DNA from 3 places in the Rouxiella chamberiensis genome. Region 2 is predicted to be linked to each of the others. Evidence: predicted binding sites of a transcription regulator. Region 2 holds the regulator's gene; each other region holds the start of a gene.
What was found. Region 2 encodes CRP, which controls carbon source genes, mostly activating them, when cyclic AMP is high. Its sites were predicted from a motif close to ATGTGANNNNNNTCACAT; they were not measured.
Positions count from the first base shown of each region.

Region 1 (6,444 bases), 1.8 Mb from region 2:
TGGGAGGCACGACCTGGCACTTTGGCTCGGCGCTGTGGCGTATGATCCCGAACGATTTTAAACTGCAAAGCCTGTACGGACGCGGGCGTGACTGGCCGTTTGGTTATGACGAGCTCGAGCCGTGGTACGGACGTGCCGAGCATGAACTCGGGGTTTCGGGGGTAGACGGACAGGACGAAAGTGGTCAGGGCCAGCGCCCGTGGCCGCCACGTTCCACCCCTTTCCCGATGAAAGGTCTGGCCCCGAGTTATCTGTTTACCCGGATCACCGAGTTGCTCGGCAAGGACGGCTATCACCCGGTGCTGGAACCCAACGGACGCGCCACAGTGCCCTATGGCAAGCGGCCGGTCTGCGCGGGCAATAACAACTGCAATCCGGTTTGCCCAATCGGGGCGAAGTACGACGGTTCGATGCATATTGACGAAGCCGAACCGGCTTGGCGCAAAGCTGCTCGACAACTCGGTGGTCTATAAAATCGAAGCCGATGATAAAGGTCATATCACGGGCGTGTGGTACCGAAAACCCGACCGCTCCGAACATCATCTCACCGCCCGCCACTTTGTGCTCGCGGCCTATGGCATTGAATCTCCCAAGCTGTTGCTGATGTCGACCTCTGAACGGTATCCAAACGGGATTGCCAACAGTTCGGATCAGGTGGGCCGTAATTTGATGGGCCATACCGGCATCAGCATGAATATCATGATGAAAGAAGATGTGTGGCCGGGTCAGGGGCCGACGGAGCTGCTGGTGTATCTCAACAATCGCGACGGCGCATTCCGCAAGGATTTTCCGAGTTACAAGACCAAAATCCGCAATACGGTGCCGACGGCAGACTATGCCGCCGCGCTTATCGGCAAAGGGGTACTGGGGTCGAAGCTGGATGCCGAACTGCATCGTCAATCCGCCCGCTCCCTCAACTTCGCGGTGGATTTCGAAACTTTACCGCTACCGGAAAACCGCGTGGTGCCCAGCAAGACAAAAACCGATGCCATCGGGATCCCGTTGCCCGAAATCTATTACAGCGTGACGGATTATTGGGAAGCCGGAAAAGAGGTCGCACTGAAGGATTTCGCCAACATCGCCAAGTTGCTCGATGCCGAGGTGCTCAAGGTCGATACGGGTTATCAGGACCGCCAGCACATTATGGGCACCACAATTATGGGGGATGACCCTAAAAATTCGGTGGTGAATGCCCAGTGCCAGAGTCATGACCACCCTAACCTGTTTATCGCCGGAACCAGCGTGATGCCGTCGGCTTCGTGCATGAATCCTACGTTGACGGGCGCGGCGCTGAGTTTGCGGCTGGCGAAACATCTGCTCGAGACGATGGAAAGTTAAGCAATAACAGGAGTAGTGGGCGTCGGATGCCCTTGATGGCAAGCGGCAGGAGGGAAGCAGGTTGCTGTACGGCAGGAACCTGCTTTACCGCCATTCAATGAGGAAAGGCGAGGTTTACTCAGGCTTCAGGCGTATCAAATTGTCGTCAAGAAACTGTTGTTTAAGCTCCTGCTTGCTTTTGGTAACAATCTGCCCGTTGGTGCCGACCGTCATGTGCTGGGCATCGACATTGTGCCTGGCCTGATACAGCATGACGACCTGCAAACTGTGCTCTTTCTGCTGCTCGGTCAAACGAACGCCGTCCGGCCATTTGCCTAACTCGACGGCCTGCGCGAGACGCTGGTAAATCTCGGGCGTCATGACGTCTACCAGTTCATGAATTTCCACTTTAAATACTCCTGCCAGCTAGGCGAATACACCAATTATTCTTATCGGTTGAATAATTAGCTGAATCGATTTTGTGATTATTATGCCTGAAATTCGCATGGGGTAAACGCGGAGAAAACGCCAGATGAAAGGGTCCCTTTCTCCACGAAGCCCGTGTTTCAACCGGCCGTTTTGGAGCCGTTTTCGCCGTCGATAAAGCTCATGGAAGCCGAGTTGACGCAGTAACGATCGCCGGTGGGTTCCGGGCCGTCCGGGAAGACGTGCCCCAAATGCGCATCGCAGTTCGAACAACGGATTTCGACACGTTCCATTCCGTGGGAGTTATCGGTCAAATACTTGATGGAATCGTGAGTTACCGGCTCGTAAAAGCTTGGCCAGCCACAGCCGGAGTCATATTTGGTTGTCGAATAAAACAGGGGCGCATTGCAGACCAGGCAGTGATAAATGCCCTCACGATCGTTATGGAGGAGCTTACCGGAGTAAGGACGCTCGGTACCACGCTCTTGGGTCACATACTTTTGAATATCAGTAAGTTGTGGATTTTCAGGGGTATCTTTGATTTCATTGGACATAGTTGCCGCTCTCATCGCGATAAAAAATCAACTAATTTAACTGCTAATAATAACAAAAAAGTAACAACGAGTCAGGCGGTTTTGGCTTAAACTCTATGCCATTGGTGCGGTCGCAAAAACATGTGTGATTACGATCACATATTTGATTGGAAGGTGTTTAATACTCGTTATTACGCCCCAATATGCGTATCAGCTAATTAGGAAACGGAACGTACAATAAGCGCACGATCGTGGAGGCAAGGTTTGACCTACCGCAACTATTGACACGATTCCGCTTGACGCTCACCAAGGTTTTTGTAATTTTACAACCAACCTTTTATTCACTGAAAAATAGCTGGTGGAATATATGACTATCAAAGTAGGTATCAACGGTTTCGGCCGTATCGGCCGTATCGTTTTCCGTGCTGCGCAGGAACGTTCTGACGTTGAAATCGTTGCAATCAACGATCTGCTGGACGCTGACTACATGGCTTACATGCTGAAGTATGACTCAACTCACGGCCGCTTCGACGGTACCGTTGAAGTGAAAGACGGTCATCTGGTTGTTAACGGCAAAACCATCCGTGTTACCGCTGAGCGTGACCCAGCTAACCTGAAATGGAATGAAGTGAACGTTGACGTCGTCGCTGAAGCGACCGGTATCTTCCTGACCGACGAAACCGCACGTAAACACATCCAGGCTGGTGCCAAGAAAGTTGTACTGACCGGCCCGTCCAAAGATGACACCCCGATGTTCGTCATGGGCGTTAACCACGAGTCCTACGATGGTCAGGAGATCGTTTCCAACGCCTCTTGTACGACCAACTGCCTGGCTCCGCTGGCTAAAGTTCTGAACGACAAGTTCGGTATCGTTGAAGCGCTGATGACCACCGTTCACGCGACCACCGCAACACAGAAAACCGTTGATGGCCCGTCTCATAAAGACTGGCGCGGCGGCCGCGGCGCATCTCAGAACATCATCCCTTCTTCTACCGGTGCTGCGAAGGCAGTAGGTAAAGTTATTCCTGCGCTGAACGGTAAACTGACCGGTATGGCTTTCCGTGTGCCAACCCCTAATGTTTCTGTGGTTGACCTGACTGCACGTCTGGAAAAATCGGCTTCCTACAAAGAAATTTGTGCCGAAATGAAACGTGCTTCGGAAAACGAACTGAAAGGCATCCTGGGCTACACTGAAGATGAAGTGGTTTCTACCGATTTCAACGGCGAAAAACTGACTTCCGTATTCGATGCTAAAGCAGGTATCGCCCTGAACGACAACTTTGTGAAACTGGTTTCCTGGTACGACAACGAAACTGGCTACTCAAATAAAGTTCTGGACCTGATTTCCCACATCGCCAACAAATAAGTGAATGCATCGGGATGGGTTTATTCCCTTCCGTGCAGGCGATTTGTGAACTGACAGAGGGCGACATTCGTGTCGCCCTTTCTTATTGAAGCTCCTCTCTGTCAGCTCTCCTGTCCTGGTTTCATCACGTCGCAAAGGACTCAACAATGACCGAACAACTCTTTACGCTTCCGGTACAAAAACAGCTCTCTCCTGCGGTCAGCCAGTGCCAGATTGCCGATTTACCCGTGCTGATCGTGACCCATCCCAAGGGCCGCGCCGCCATTACCCTGCAAGGTGCCCATCTCGTCAGCTGGCAGCCTGCGGGGCAAAAGCCGGTTATCTGGTTGAGCCGCGAGACGGCATTCACACCGGGCGTTGCCATTCGCGGCGGCGTGCCGATTTGCTGGCCGTGGTTTGGTCCTGCCGGTAAACCCTCGCACGGCTTTGCGCGCAATCTGCCGTGGCAGTTGACCGCGCAGTCGGAAGACGACGAGAAGGTGCAGCTGACGCTGACCCTGAAAGACAGCGCAGAAACGCGACAACACTGGCCGCATGATTTTACGTTGCACGCGCATTTCACCTTTGGTGACGAGTGCACCATCGAGCTTGAATCGCACGGTGATTTTGAAACCACCAGCGCGCTGCACGCCTATTTCGAAATTGGTGACATCACCAAAGTCAGCGTCGAAGGTTTAGGTCAGCCTTACCTTGACAAGGTTTTGGGCGGCGAAAAAGCCGTGCTGCAAGGCCCCCTCACCTTTGATGGCGAGGTTGACCGCATCTTTACCGAACCCGCTACCGAAAGCCTGATTGTCGATCCCGTTCTGAATCGCACTTTGAGCGTCAGGCATCAGGGAAATAGCGACGTGGTGAGCTGGAACCCTGGCCCCGTGCTTTCCGCGTCAATGAAAGATATGGCCGATGACGGTTACCAGACCATGGTCTGTGTCGAAACCGCTGCCGTCATGCATTCTCAAATCAGCACGCAAACTGCGCCCGCCAGACTGGCCGTGCGTTTTGGTGTTAAATAAGCGCCGAAACAGAATAAAAAAGGGACGTCCCGGAGGCGTCCCTTTTAAATAATAAACTTGTTTAGACGATATCGAGCGGTGTTTTCTGGGCCGGCGTCGGGAAGGCCTGATCGATCAGGGCTATCTCTTCGGGATTGAGTTTTAACGTCAAGGCCGCCGCGTTGTCGCGCACGTGGTCATGCTGTACCGCCTTTGGAATGGCGATAATGTTATCGAAGCGTGTCACCCACGCCAGCGCAATTTGCGCACTGCTCACGCCCCTGGCACGTGCCAGTTGCTGCATGACGGGATGATGCAGGACCTCGTGACGTAGCTGCCCCGCCTGCGCCAGCGGACAATAGGCCATAATGGGCACTTCATGTTCACGACACCACGGCAGCAGATCATACTCCACACCGCGAGACGCGGCGTGATACAGCACCTGATCGGTCATGCAGGCTTCGCCTCCGGAGACATGCCACAGTTCCTCCATATCGGCCGTATCCAGATTGGACACTCCCCAATGACGAATTTTTCCGGCCTGCTGCAAGGATTCCATTGCCCTCACTGTTTCTTCCAGTCTGAATGACCCACGCCAGTGCAACAGATAGAGATCCAGCGTGTCGGTATCGAGCCGTTGCAGACTCTGCTCGCAGGCTTTGATAGCCTTGTCGCCACCGGCATTCTGCGGATAGACCTTGGAGACCAGATAAACCTGGTCGCGGCGACCCGCGATGGCCTCACCCACGACCCGCTCCGCTCCGCCGTCTGCATACATTTCGGCGGTATCAATCAGCGTCATGCCGAGGTCAATACCCAACTGTAACGCGCTGACTTCCGAGCGAAACTCCGACGCTTTCTCACCCATAAACCAGGTACCCTGTCCGATTGCGGGAACTCGTCTGCCATTTGGAAACAATACGGTTTTCGCGTTCATCATTTGCTCCTGTCCAGGTTGTTTTATCGGTGTTATCCGGGCGGTAAAATCACACTCGCGATAACGCCCTCTTGTATGTGAGGCACATCACATTGTGACGATAAACTCGCCCCTATGCGCAACACGCACCACAGATGTGCAAATGGGGCGTAATGCCCCATTAGTAAGCTACTGCTGCACCAAAATAAGACGGCGCGTCAAATAGACTCTATTAGAAGGTGTAGCTTACGCCGGTCATGATGACGCCGGTATAAGATTTATCTACCATCGGGCTGTCTTTGATTTCATCGGCCAGGCGGATATAGCGGCCAGTGAAGAAGGCCTGCCACTGTGGCGCAAAGCTGTATTTCGCCGAGACTTCGACGTAAGGATTGAAGCTGTCGTCCGGCTTGTAGCTTTGCAGCCCGCTGCGACGTGATTCATTACCGCTTACACCATAATAGTATTTGTTCTGGTTTGCGCTGTTCCAGATCACACCTACGCCAGGCACCACGGCCCATTTGTCGGCTTTGAACGCGTAAAGATAGGATACGTCGCCGACCAGACCGTCGGAGTTGTCCAGCGTGTCGCCGGTAAAGGTGGCGCGAATTGTCCCCCATTCGGCGTTATGGTTGTAAGACACACCGGCCATCAGCGTGCCGCGGCGCTTGTCCAGACGTTTCAGTTGTTCATCGTCCGTGTCCTGGGTTCTGAAACCGAACGGATTATAACCTGCTACCAGACTCAGCTGATTTTGCTGATCTTTCCACAGATAGTAGCCACCCATCAATGAATGGAAGTAGAAGTTGTCCCCTTCGTAATCGATGACCGGAATAGGATAGAACTTGTTGTCGTACCCTTTATACAGGCTGGTGCTACCTAGTGCGGCAGCCC
Region 1 is NZ_CP114058.1:1,154,764-1,161,207, reverse strand. It holds gene O1V66_RS21985 (GMC family oxidoreductase) at 1-473, shown strand, start outside; gene O1V66_RS21980 (GMC oxidoreductase) at 418-1,338, shown strand; gene O1V66_RS05575 (YeaC family protein) at 1,453-1,725, opposite strand; gene msrB (peptide-methionine (R)-S-oxide reductase MsrB) at 1,884-2,297, opposite strand; gene gapA (glyceraldehyde-3-phosphate dehydrogenase) at 2,644-3,642, shown strand; gene O1V66_RS05560 (D-hexose-6-phosphate mutarotase) at 3,789-4,655, shown strand; gene O1V66_RS05555 (aldo/keto reductase) at 4,717-5,571, opposite strand; gene O1V66_RS05550 (MipA/OmpV family protein) at 5,783-6,444, opposite strand, start outside.
Region 1: a site for CRP is predicted at 2,420-2,437, ahead of msrB (peptide-methionine (R)-S-oxide reductase MsrB). Genes of this name have one in related genera too.

Region 2 (6,444 bases):
TTGCCTGTTTATTCACCCGTCAAGTTTATTCCGGTCAAAGGTAAAGGCAGTCGTATCTGGGACCAGCAGGGCACCGAATATATCGATTTCGCGGGCGGCATCGCGGTTACGGCGCTGGGCCATTGCCATCCGGTGCTGGTAGACGCGCTGCACAGGCAGGGCGAAACCCTGTGGCACGTCAGCAACGTCTTTACCAACGAACCTTCTCTGCGTCTGGCGCAGAAGCTCATCGATGCGACCTTTGCCGATCGTGTGTTCTTCGCCAACTCCGGTGCCGAAGCCAACGAAGCGGCCTTCAAACTGGCGCGTTACTACTCTTCTGCCAAACATAGCCCTTACAAGAGCAAAATCATTGCTTTCCATAACGGGTTCCACGGGCGCACGCTGTTTACCGTGTCCGTCGGCGGCCAGCCAAAATACTCCGACGGCTTTGGTCCGAAACCGGCCGATATCGTCCACGTTCCGTTTAACGATCTGGATGCCGTGAAAGCGGTGATCGATGACCACACCTGCGCCATTGTCGTCGAGCCGATTCAGGGCGAAGGCGGCGTAACGCCCGCGACGCAGGCATTCCTGGAAGGTCTGCGTGCGCTGTGCGACGAGCACAAGGCACTGCTGGTCTTCGATGAAGTGCAAAGCGGCATGGGCCGCAGCGGCAAGCTGTTCAGCTATATGCATTACGGCGTGACGCCCGACATTCTCACCACGGCAAAAGCGCTCGGCGGCGGTTTCCCGATAAGCGCGATGATTACCACGGAAGACGTGGCATCCGTCATGGCGCCGGGCAAACACGGCACCACTTACGGCGGCAATCCTCTGGCTTGTGCCGTGGCAGAAGCGGCACTGGACCTCATCAATACGCCAGAAGTGCTGGCAGGAATCGAAGAGCGTCGCCAGGCGTTCCTGCAGGCGCTGGAAGCCATCAACGCCAAATATCAGGTGTTTGCCGAGTTCCGTGGTCAGGGTTTGCTGATCGGGGCCGAACTTTGCGAAAAATACAAAAACCGTGCCGGCGAGTTTATGACTGCCGCGGCAGAATCTGGCTTGATGATGCTGGTGGCCGGAACCAACGTAATGCGCTTTGCGCCATCACTGGTGATCGATTTCGACGACATCAGCGAAGGCATGGCGCGTTTCGAGAAAGCCGTACAGAAAGTCGTGGGCTAATCGCTTTCCCTTCTCCTGTCGAAAGGCAGGAGAAGGGATTACGCTTTCACCCGGCGAGTAAGCCAGATCCCGTGATGCGGTCTTTGCCGCCAGGCCAGAGACGAAATCGTGTTCATGGCGCTGAGATGGGAAAGCACGCGGCGCAGATGCCGCTCCATTTCGGTAACGGGCATATCGGTATGCATGTCCGGCGGCTGAAACGCCGTCGATCCGCTGCTCGTTCCGTCGGTGGTTAATCGCTGCTGACAACTCTGCAAGGCAATTTCGCAAGTCTGCAAATACTCGATGGCCAGTTTCGGCGTCAGCATGTAATGCTCGCGCGCAAGAATGGTCATGGCGTTGATATGGTCGACCAAAAACTGACTGTGCGTCACCCAAAGCCGCATATCCGTCAGATAATGCGAATTGAATCCCGGCTCCTGCATGGCCTGATTCAGCGAGGTAAATAGCTGATTATGCGCCTGATTCACTTTCATGCGGGCGTAGGCCAGCTCGGCGGGATCCGGATCTTGCTGCAATACCCGTCTAATGGCTTCCTGATCGGCCTCCAGCGCCTGATGCGCGTTGGTGCGCAGCATCCCGCTCTGCCACTGCGGCCACAGCCAGATAGTGCCGCCAAACGCCAGCGCGCAGCCAATCAGGGTATCAATCAGCCGCGGCAGCAGGAAATGCGCACCATTGAGCGCCAGAATCTGCAACGTATAGACCGCCGTCACCGTCAGGCCAATCATTCCCAACCCGTAATTTTTGCGCAGCACCGTGTAGGAGACAAGGGTAATGATCAGCATGAGCAGCAGCGTTAAATTTTGCGGAATGGCGAGCTGAAGCAGACCCGCGGCCGCGATAAGCCCTATCAGCGTGCCGAGCGCACGGTGCTGAATCCGCACCCGCGTGGCGTTGTAGCCGTTTTGGCTCACCAGCAGGGTGGTAAGCAAAATCCAGTAAGGTTTTGGCAAATTGAAGAACATGCCGAGCGTACTGCCTATCGCCAGAATAACGCCAAGCCGCGCGGCATTGCGCAGGGCCGCCGACTTGAAGGAGAGATAGCTTTTCAGCGCGGCCCAGAAGGGCAGCCGATTCTGCTCCTGCATCAAATCACGGCGATACAGCGGGCGCTGGGTGCGCAGCAGGCGGGCAATGCGACTGAAATGGTAATAGCAAAACTGACCAACGGGATTCTCGCGATAGCGCGAGGCAATCTTCTCCAGCGCCGCCAGTTCATTGGCCATCGAGAAACGCACGGAACGGCGATGATAGAGAATGTCGTCGCCAATCACCCGCAATCGCGCACCAATCACCTGCGCATTGCGGCGGATAACCGCTTCCGCGTGGCTCTCCTCCACCAGCTTTTGCACTTCGGTAGGCAGATGCAGGCTGACGGTAATGTGCTCCTGCAAATCCAGCGCCACCTGAAAACTGCGCAGCAGCCGTTTGCGATGTTGATGCTGGTTGGTGGGCAGCATATGCAGTTGCTGATAGAGCAGGGCAATCAGGTCGATCACTTTCTGCTGTCTTTTCAGTAGCGGTGGCAGCGCGGTCTCGGGATCGGTGTGCTGAGTCAGCAAGGAGTATTTAGCTTCGAAATAATCGGCGAGTTCGTTATACAACTGGCTTAGGGTTTCGCGCATCGGCTGCTCTTCGGACAGTCGGAACCACAGCCAGTTAAAGAGGCCGTACCACGCGGTGCCGACCACAAACAGCAGCGGCGCATGCCAGATAGGCACCACGCCCGCCATACTGAGGGTAAAGATGGACGCCACCAGCGCACCCGACAGCAAACGGCCATGCAGCGGGCCTATCTCGCCCGTTACGCCGATAACCAGCGACAGGCCGAGCATGATAAACGGCAGCGGAACATGCCAGTTCACCAGCATCAGCTGGAGCAGAATACTGCTGACGGCAAACAGCGAACCGCCGATAGCCAGGCGTTTGAAGAAGTGTTTGTGCGGCGTGTCGAGACCGGAAATATTGCAGCAGGCAGGAACGAGCGCAAACAGCAGCCCCATCTTCAATTCGCCGAACAGCATGGCAAAGGCGATAGGCAGGCAAAGCACCAGCGTCTGTCGCAGCGCATAATTGATTTCAGGGTGGTAAAAGAGTCGTCGCCAAAGCGTCATGTGAAGGAGAGTCTGACAAAAACGGCACAACGAAGACTCGCCGTGCCGTTTTTAAAGCGATTAACGCGTGCCGTAAACGACAATCGTTTTACCGTGTGCCGAGATCAGGCTCTGATCTTCGAGCATTTTGAGAATTCGCCCTACCGTCTCGCGTGAGCAACCGACGATTTGACCGATTTCCTGACGGGTGATCTTTATCTGCATCCCATCGGGATGCGTCATGGCATCGGGCTGTTTGGCGAGATTCAGCAGAGTCTGGGCAATACGACCGGTTACATCAAGGAAAGCAAGGTTACCCACTTTCTCGGACGTAATTTGCAGTCGGCTTGCCATCTGTGCGGAAAGACGCATCAGAATGTCGGGGTTGACCTGGATAAGCTGACGGAATTTCTTGTAGGAAATTTCGGCCACTTCACAGGCAGTTTTCGCTCTAACCCATGCACTGCGTTCCTGACCTTCTTCGAAGAGTCCCAGCTCGCCGATGAAGTCACCCTGATTCAGGTAGGAAAGTATCATCTCTTTACCTTCTTCATCCTTGATAAGCACGGCAACCGAGCCTTTCACGATGTAGTAAAGCGTTTCAGCCTTTTCACCTTGGTGAATCAGCGTACTTTTGGATGGATACTTGTGTATATGACAATGAGACAGGAACCATTCGAGAGTAGGGTCTGTTTGTGGCTTGCCGAGAACCATTAGTTATTATCCTCTTTTTATCGCTGCCCAAAATCGCAGGGTTCTAAGACCCTGTTCGGCGATTTTTACTTCGCGCTCTTTTAGCATATGAACTGACCAGCAATGCTGCAAGCGGCAGGTAGAGTGATTTAAGCGGTAATTTGCCCTTATCACCAAGGTTATCCTGTTAACACCCAAAAAACCTGACCGCAACTTGTTGGAAAGTTTCTTTCGGCTTTGTTTGTAGCACAGGTTTGCAGACGTGTCTTGTGTTGTCTCGCTTCAGCATGATGCGGATCGAGTTACATTGCCAGTTTCAGGGGTAAAGGGTAGTCTGTTTTGAAAAATGACGAGTGGAGAGATTCAAATGCAAGCACGGGTAAAGTGGGTTGAAGGGTTAACGTTTCTCGGCGAATCAGCCTCTGGCCATCAGATTCTGATGGATGGCAATGCCGGGGACAAATCACCCAGCCCGATGGAAATGTTGCTGATGTCGGCCGGAGGATGCAGCGCCATCGACGTGGTTTCAATCCTGCAAAAAGGGCGTAACGAGATTGTCGGCTGTGAAGTGAAACTGACTTCCGAACGCCGCGAAGAGGCCCCGCGCCTGTTTACCACCATTAACCTGCATTTCATCGTGACCGGTAAAGATCTGACCGACAAAGTCGTTGAGCGCGCGGTAAGCCTGTCTGCCGAGAAATACTGTTCGGTGTCCCTGATGCTCGGGAAAGCGGCAACTATCACTCACAGCTTTGAAGTGATTGATTCGCAAGAATAAGCCATAACATTGCGACCACGGGTCGCGCCATCAATCGCCGACTGCCGCCGGGCCAATACCGGGTGGCAGCCGGTGCCTACTCTATTTTCTTGCCTTCCATGAGACGCTGCACCAGCGGCCCCATAATCAACTCCATTGCCAGTCCCATCTTGCCGCCAGGCACCACCAACGTATTGATATGCGAGATAAACGAGCCTTGCAGCATTGCCAGGAGATAGGGGAAATCAATTTGATCCAGCCCCTGAAAGTGAATTACCACAAAGCTTTCATCCAGCGAAGGAATGGCCTTGGCGGCAAAAGGGTTGGAGGTGTCGATGGTCGGAACGCGCTGGAAGTTGATGTGCGTGCGGGAGAACTGCGGCGTGATGTAATTGATGTAGTCATCCATCGATCTCACTACGGAATCCATCACGGCTTCACGCGAATGACCGCGTTCGCCGGTGTCGCGCACCAGTTTCTGAATCCACTCGAGGTTGACGATAGGCACCACGCCGACCAGCAGATCGACGTGTTTGGCGACATCGACCTGATTGGTGACCACCCCGCCGTGCAACCCTTCGTAGAACAGGATATCGGTCGGCTCGGGCAGCGCCTGCCACGGGGTAAAGGTTCCGGGCACCTGATTGTAAGGGACGGCTTCGTCATAAGTATGCAGGTACTTGCGTGAGCGGCCGGAGCCGGTTCTGCCGTACTCGATAAAACTCTGCTCCAGCAGGGTGAAGTCGTTGGCCTCGGGACCAAAATAGCTGATATGTCGCCCTAAATCTCGCGCCTTGCGGATAGCCGCGTCCATTTCCGGACGCGTAAAGTGGTGAAAGCTATCGCCTTCAAGCTGGGCGGCGTGCAGGCCCTGCTGCTGGAAAATCTTGCGAAAGGCCAGACTGGTGGTCGTCGTTCCTGCGCCGCTTGATCCGGTGACGGCGATAACGGGATGTTTAGCTGACATGGGCGTCTGACTCCTGCGGTTCGCGCATAATTACGCTTATTGTTACCATATCTATGCGCTGAATTACAGGACAACCGGGTGGCGGAGTCGAAGACATTTTGCACTAGGGATAATCGTTTTCCCGCTCTTCGTCGCCCGCACGGAACTGACCCCGCGGCATGATATTGAGCGTTTCGTGCAACTCGGACCACACCAGCACTACGTCGCCGCTTTTGAGCTGACGGCGAACGTCTTCGACCTTTTGCGCCAGTGAGCGCTCCTGTTCGCCGTAGTCCGTGCCTTCGCGCAGTACAAAGGCTTCAATCACGCTGTCGAGCGTTTCGGTAGGCAGTTCTTTCCAGGGAATGATCATGTTATTTATCTTTTTTCATCAGTTATTTAGCCAGAAGGCGCGGGGCCAGCCAGTCGGGAATGCGTGTTTCGAGCCACATCTGCGGACGCCGCCAGCTGCCGGTTACGAAGCCGACATGACCGCCATGTTCGGTCAGCTGATATTCAATCTCGGGCGGCAGATCCCGTGCATCCGGGATAACCGCGTCGGTCATGAAGGGATCGTCTTTGGCATGCAGAATAAGGAGCGGCACCTTGACCTTCGAAAGCCGCGGCAAACCGCTACAGCGACGATAATAGTCTAGCGCGTTTTCAAAGCCGTGAGCTTTGGAGGTGATGGCATCGTCAAACTCGCGAAGACGGCGCATCGCCTTGAGCTGTGCCAGCGTCACGGGCAGCGTATCGGGATATTTCAACAGCTTGCGCCGCGCGTT
Region 2 is NZ_CP114058.1:4,033,789-4,040,232, forward strand. It holds gene argD (bifunctional acetylornithine/succinyldiaminopimelate transaminase) at 1-1,167, shown strand, start outside; gene O1V66_RS18750 (YccS/YhfK family putative transporter) at 1,206-3,284, opposite strand; gene crp (cAMP-activated global transcriptional regulator CRP) at 3,345-3,977, opposite strand; gene O1V66_RS18760 (OsmC family protein) at 4,324-4,734, shown strand; gene O1V66_RS18765 (phosphoribulokinase) at 4,811-5,680, opposite strand; gene O1V66_RS18770 (YheU family protein) at 5,784-6,032, opposite strand; gene O1V66_RS18775 (hydrolase) at 6,055-6,444, opposite strand, start outside.

Region 3 (6,444 bases), 2.0 Mb from region 2:
TATCTGCAATCTATTCGCCTGCTGGCCGACGGCATGCGTGGATTCAACGAGCATTGCGCTATCGGCATCGAGCCGAACCGCGATCGTATCACGCAGCTGCTGAACGAATCCTTGATGCTGGTCACCGCACTGAACACGCACATTGGCTACGACAAAGCCGCAGAAATCGCCAAGAAAGCGCATAAAGAGGGGCTGACTTTGAAAGCTTCTGCGCTGAAACTCGGCTATCTGACCGAAGAACAGTTCAATGAGTGGGTACGTCCGGAAGACATGGTTGGCAGCATGAAAAAGTAAAACGTTGCTGAAGACGTCTTCGAGCTCTGTCCTTTTGGGCAGAGCTTTTTTATTGGCTTACACGGGCTGGTCTGTGTAGAGATGCAAACGTTTAATGAGTAAATTCAAGGGTTGCGAGTCGGGCTTGTATTTGTGTTTGACCGCGGCGGCATCGTAATTCAGTAGTTCACCCATTTTCGGAATTTGCAGGGCGGGTTCACGCGGGCACAGCACGATAAACGGCGAAGGGCAGGGATGTTGCACCTGTTTCTGACTGTTTTGATACCAGACGCGGGCAATGGGCTGAACCTTCACGGGACGTTTTATTTTCAGGATGGCGTGCTCAGGCAGTCTTTTCACATCCATGATCTCCCGGGTCACATTCTGTTGCCACTGCTCCCGTGTGTATGGCGGCACGGCGCGACCGGCATTCAAACTTTTCTCCAGCTTTTGCAGCAATTCGTCGCGACTGAGATTTTTGATGATGTGCTTGTTTGCCCAGCCAAATCTTACCGAGTCCGGCTCCAGCAGGGTATTGATGAGAACGGTAGGCGTTCAAGGTTATCAATCCACGCAACTGGCTGTGCACAAACTCGAAACGCTGCTCGGGAGCCAGTCCCGATTCGACGGTCACAATATTTTCCAGCTCCGCCTTCAGGGTATTCACTTCTTGCACCAACAACTGTGCGGCCTGCAATTCCGATTTATCTACGGCATAACACAGCGCGCCCGGCAGCCGCACCGCCGATTTACTGCTGATGTTTTCACGATTGTGATGGATAAACAGTTTCTGGAAATGCTGCATGGCCAGCTGGTGGGCTTCTTCCCCAAGATGCGGCGTCACTTCAATAAGAGAAGCGGGGTCCTGTTCAGCACCTTTCTTGATCTCGGGCAACGAGAAAACACGGCCTTGCACCAACTCCAATTGGTTGAGAAATCGCGTCAAGTCGGCGGTCGAAAGTTCCAAATCCCTGAAGCATTCATTCATTCGTAATTTAAGGTCGTAGCCAGTCATCCATTCACCCCACTTATTAGTTACAACATACATTTTACCTCATAAAATGAAACCGCGCACACATCACCTTCACAATAAAACGCGTCTAGCAGGCAAAAACTTTCTGAATCACGTCTGTGAGAGGCCGAAAATTGGTGCGTAAAGCACAAAAAAGGCGAGCACATGGGCTCGCCTTGCTTGATAGAGGTAAGGTTTAGGCAGGGCGGATTTTTGATTCCGGCAGATGCATAAGACGGTAGCCAATCGCAATCGCGATAACCAGCATGGTGCAGATATAGCCCGTGATACCGGCCCAGCCGAAGTTGTGCCAGAAGACGCCGCCCAATGTCCCGGCGACGCTGGAGCCTGCATAATAGCAGAACAGATAAAGAGAAGACGCCTGACCTTTGGCACGGCGTGCGCGTTTGCCAATCCAGCCGCTGGCGACGGAATGCGCCGCAAAGAAGCCGCCGGTCACCATCGCCATACCGATGAAAATAACCCACACCGGCGACAGGGCGCTAAGTAGAATACCCGCGAGCATGAGAATCAGCGCGCCAATCAGTACGGGGCCGCGGCCATAAACCGCCGTCAACGCCCCGGCTTTCGGCGAACTGTACGTGCCCATCAGATAGGCGATGGACAGAATACCGACGATAGCCTGGCTCATATGATAAGGCGAGGCCAGCAGTCGATATCCAATGTAATTGAACATGGTGACAAAGCTGCCCATCAGCAGGAACCCTTCGGCAAACAGAAGCGGCAGCCCGCTGTCGCGCCAGTGCAGCTTGAAGTTGATAAAGAGTTTACGCGGACGTAACGAGCTGGCGCGGAAATGCCGTGACGGGGGTAGAATTTTCCAGAACATGCTGGCAGAAATCAGCGCAAAAACGCCGATGATGGCAATCGCGACACGCCAGGAAACGAAATCGGTCAAAACGCCCGTGAGGAGTCGTCCGCTCATGCCGCCTATCGAGTTGCCACTGATGTAAAGCCCCATCGAAAACGCGACCACGCTGGGGTGGATCTCTTCGCTGAGATAGGTCATGGCAACGGCGGCCACGCCACTTAACGACAGCCCGACCAGAGCCCGCATCACGAGAATGGAGTGCCAGCTGGTCATCACGGAACAGATGAGCGTGCAAAGCGCGGCGAGCATCAGCCCGACCACCATGACATTTTTACGTCCCACCGCGTCGGAGATGGGGCCGGTAAACAGAAGACCAATGGCCATCAACCCGGTAGCGGCAGAAAGCGAAAGGCTGCTGGCGGCCGGTGAAACACCAAAGGCTTGCGACAGCACGGGCATAATCGGCTGCACACAATACAGCAGGGCAAAGGTCGCCAGCCCGGCCGAGAACAATGCCAACGTGACACGGATAAACTGTGGCGTGCCTCTTTTGATGAAAATGCCTTTTACCTGCGGTGCGTTCTGCTGAGGGAGGGTATGCAGTTCGTCATCGTTTACCGAATGGCCTGCCGCAGAATTTGCGGGCTGCCGACGCGTGGAGTTCACGAGAGGTCCTTAATTAAAATAGGGAAAGAGGGTAATTTCAAGGCGTGTGTCTTGATGTCAAAAATTTTACTCAGGTTTAATTCCGTTTTCTAATATATTAATTACACGAGTTTGATACATATAAGATATCAATGAGGGTTCCGTGAACAACATCGAGTTAAGGCATCTGCGCTATTTTATTGCGGTGGCCGAAGAGTTGCATTTTGGGCGGGCGGCAGAAAAGCTGAACATCTCCCAGCCGCCACTGAGTCAGCAAATCCAGTCTTTGGAAACCCAGATTGGCGCGGTGCTGCTTTATAGAAATAATCGCACCGTACGCCTCACACAGGCGGGCGAATTGTTTCTCAAAGAGGCGAAAAAATTGTCGATCGGGTGCAGGACATTTCCGAGCAGGCGGCGCGCGTGCATCGAGGTGAAGAGGGGACGTTGACAATTGGCTTAACCTCGTCTGCGCCGTTCGTCAAAAAAATCTCCCGCACCTTTCAGCGCTTTCGGCTGGCGCATCCGCACGTCAATATCCGCATAGAAGAGATGAACAGTCAGCAACAGATAGAGCCGTTGATCAAAGGGAAGTTTGACTTGGGGGTCATGCGAAACGGCGTGCTGCCGGATGTCCTGCAACATCATGTGTTGCATACCGGCCCGCTGGTCGCCGTGGTTCCGGCGACCCATCCTCTCACTCAACTACCGGCGGGCGAGCTGACTTTGAGCCATCTCGCCGATCAGCCGTTTGTATTTTTTCCAAAGACGTCGGTACTTCTCTTTACGACGATATTCTGCAAAGACTGGCCCATGCCGGGATCACGCCGTTTATCACTCAGGAAGTCGGCGAAGCGCTGACCATCATCGGGCTTATTTCGGCAGGGTTGGGCGTGTCTATTCTGCCTGCCTCCTACAAGCGAATTCAGGTCGACGGGGTTAAATACCTGTCTTTCAAAGATGAACAGGTCAATACGCAGGTCTGGCTGGTCAGTCATCGACATCGACCTCTGTCTGCACCCGCGCTTGCCCTGGCAAAAATGCTGATGGAAGAGGAAGAATGAGCGTGGTTTGACCGTCACAAGGCCACCAAACCGCCGTAATATGTGCTCCAAATCACATATCGAATCAAATAGTTGAGGATATCTGACAAAAAGCTGCCTATAACCTTTAATATTTATTTCGAAGCGCGAAAAATAACGAGGCAAGTTGAGTGATAGTGGAAGGGCAGCCGGGTCATATCGATCAGATCAAACAAATCAATGCGGGTACCGTTTACCGGCTTATAGACCAGTTTGGTCCAATTTCCCGTATCGAGCTGTCCAAGAGAGCGCAGCTTGCGCCCGCCAGTATTACCAAAATCGTGCGTGAACTGGTGCAGGCGCATCTGGTTCAGGAAACCGAATATCAGGAACCCGGAAGCCGTGGGCGTCCGGCCATTGGACTGGTGCTGGACACTCAAGCCTGGCACTATCTTTCGGCCCGCATCGGCCTGGGTACAGTCACGTTGAGCCTTCGCGATTTAAGCAGCAAACTGGTCGTCGAAGAACAGCTTTCACTGCCCGCAGAAGGGTCAGCGCCGTTTCTGACACGTCTGGTCGCGCTCATCGATCAGTTTTTTATACGCCACCAGTCCCGCCTTGAACGACTCACCGCCATGGCTATCACGCTGCCCGGCATGATTGATTCCTCGCACGGGATTATTCAGAAAATGCCTTTCTATCAGGCCGACGACGTGGCGATTGGCCCCGAGCTTGCCAAACGCAGCGGCCTGCCTGTGTTTGTACAGCACGATATCGCCGCCTGGACGAAAGCCGAATCGCTGTATGGCGCCTCCCGAGGATTTCGCAATGTTATTCAAGTGGTTATCGACGACAACGTAGGTGCTGGCGTCATTACCGGCGGTCAGGTTTTGCACGGCCGCACCAGCAGCGTGGTGGAAATCGGGCACACTCAGGTCGATCCCTACGGTAAACGTTGCTACTGCGGCAACCACGGCTGTCTGGAAACGCTGGCCAGCATCGACAACATTCTGGAATTGACGAAAGCGCGGCTCAATCTCGCCGAACATTCACTGCTTCACGACCAACCCATTACCGTTGAAACGCTGTGTGATGCCGCCAATCGCGGTGATGCACTGGCACGCGATATTATTGTCGGCGTCGGGCAAAACGTCGGCAGAATTTTGGCCATCATGGTAAATCTGTTCAACCCTGAAAAGATTTTGATTGGCTCTCCCTTGAATCTCGCCAAATCTACGCTGCATCCGGCCATTATGTCCTGCATACAGCAGCAGGCTTTGCCTGCCTACAGTGAACATATCGAGCTCGAATCCACCTATTTTGACAATCACGGTACCATGCCCGGTGCTGCGCTCATCAAGGACGCGCTATACAACGGTTCGCTACTGGTAAAACTGCTGCAGGGTTAACGAGTCGCGAATAAATCCTTAACCCCATCGTCACCTGATAAAACATTGCGCTAACGCAAATTGTTATTTCCGCCCAGCCCCTAGACTCGAACGATATCTGGTCGATTTCGCCTCCAAACTTTCCTGAATAAGGTTTATCAGGGAGGCGATATGGAATTATTCGGGAGTACTATGAAGAGGTTAACGCAGGTATTTGTGACGGGTACCGATTCCCGGGTGGGCAAAACCATTGTATCGCGCGCACTGTTGCAGGCGTTTGCCGCACAGGGTAAAACCGTGCTGGGGTACAAGCCCATTGCCACCGGAAATCAGGCGCTGGCGGACGGCGTGCAGAATCAGGATGCCCTGACATTGCAGCGAGCTTCTTCCGTTGCCTATCCGCTTGGCAAAATCACGCCTTTTGCGCTCGCGGAGGAAGATATTTTTACCTGTGCGCTTCCCGCCGATTTATTCACCCGAATGACGCAAGGGCTTTATTTTCTGAAAGAGGGTGCGGACATGGTGGTCGTTGAGGGGTGTGACGGCTGGAAAACGCTAATCTCGTCGCATCAAGCGTATTCCACCTGGGTTATCGAGAACAGATTGCCGGTCATTCTGGTGGTCGGCATTCAGGAAGGCTGTGTCAATCAGGCCCTGATGACCGCGTACTCTCTACTCGCCGATGGCGTCGTGCTGCTCGGCTGGGTAGCCAACAGAATCAATCCCTGTCTTGCGCATTACGCGGAAACCATCGACGTGATAACACAAAATATCGCCGCCCCTCTGCTTGGCGAGATCCCGTATCTTCCACGCGCCGAATCCCGTGAGTTGGCGCACTATCTGGATCTTTCTCTTCTCGAAACACGTTAGGCGAAATGTCTTCCTGCAACCCCCTGATATACTGAACAGCAGATTGCAGAGGAGAACGGCTATCGCTACCAATACTTTACCTGATATCAAGGTCGACAGCCGACATCGGCCGCTCGTCCTGATTGCCTGTATGTTGTCGATGTTTATGGCCGCCGTCGAAGTGACCATTGTGGCGACCGCCATGCCAACCATCATCGCCGATTTGGGCGGCTTTACCCTGTTGGGATGGGTTTTCGCGATTTACCTGCTGACGCAGGCCATCACCGTGCCGATTTATGGTCGACTCGCCGATCTCTATGGCTGTCGCCGTATGTTCTTTATCGGCACCTTACTGTTCCTGCTTGGCTCCGTGCTCTGCGGGTTTGCGCCTTCACTGGTGTGGATGATTGCCTTTCGCGCCTT
Region 3 is NZ_CP114058.1:1,432,009-1,438,452, forward strand. It holds gene fumC (class II fumarate hydratase) at 1-294, shown strand, start outside; partial or broken gene tus (DNA replication terminus site-binding protein) at 352-1,288, opposite strand; gene O1V66_RS06765 (MFS transporter) at 1,482-2,783, opposite strand; partial or broken gene O1V66_RS06770 (LysR family transcriptional regulator) at 2,926-3,826, shown strand; gene mlc (sugar metabolism global transcriptional regulator Mlc) at 3,976-5,193, shown strand; gene bioD (dethiobiotin synthase) at 5,365-6,042, shown strand; partial or broken gene O1V66_RS06785 (MDR family MFS transporter) at 6,182-6,444, shown strand, end outside.
Region 3: a site for CRP is predicted at 3,867-3,884, ahead of mlc (sugar metabolism global transcriptional regulator Mlc). Genes of this name have one in related genera too.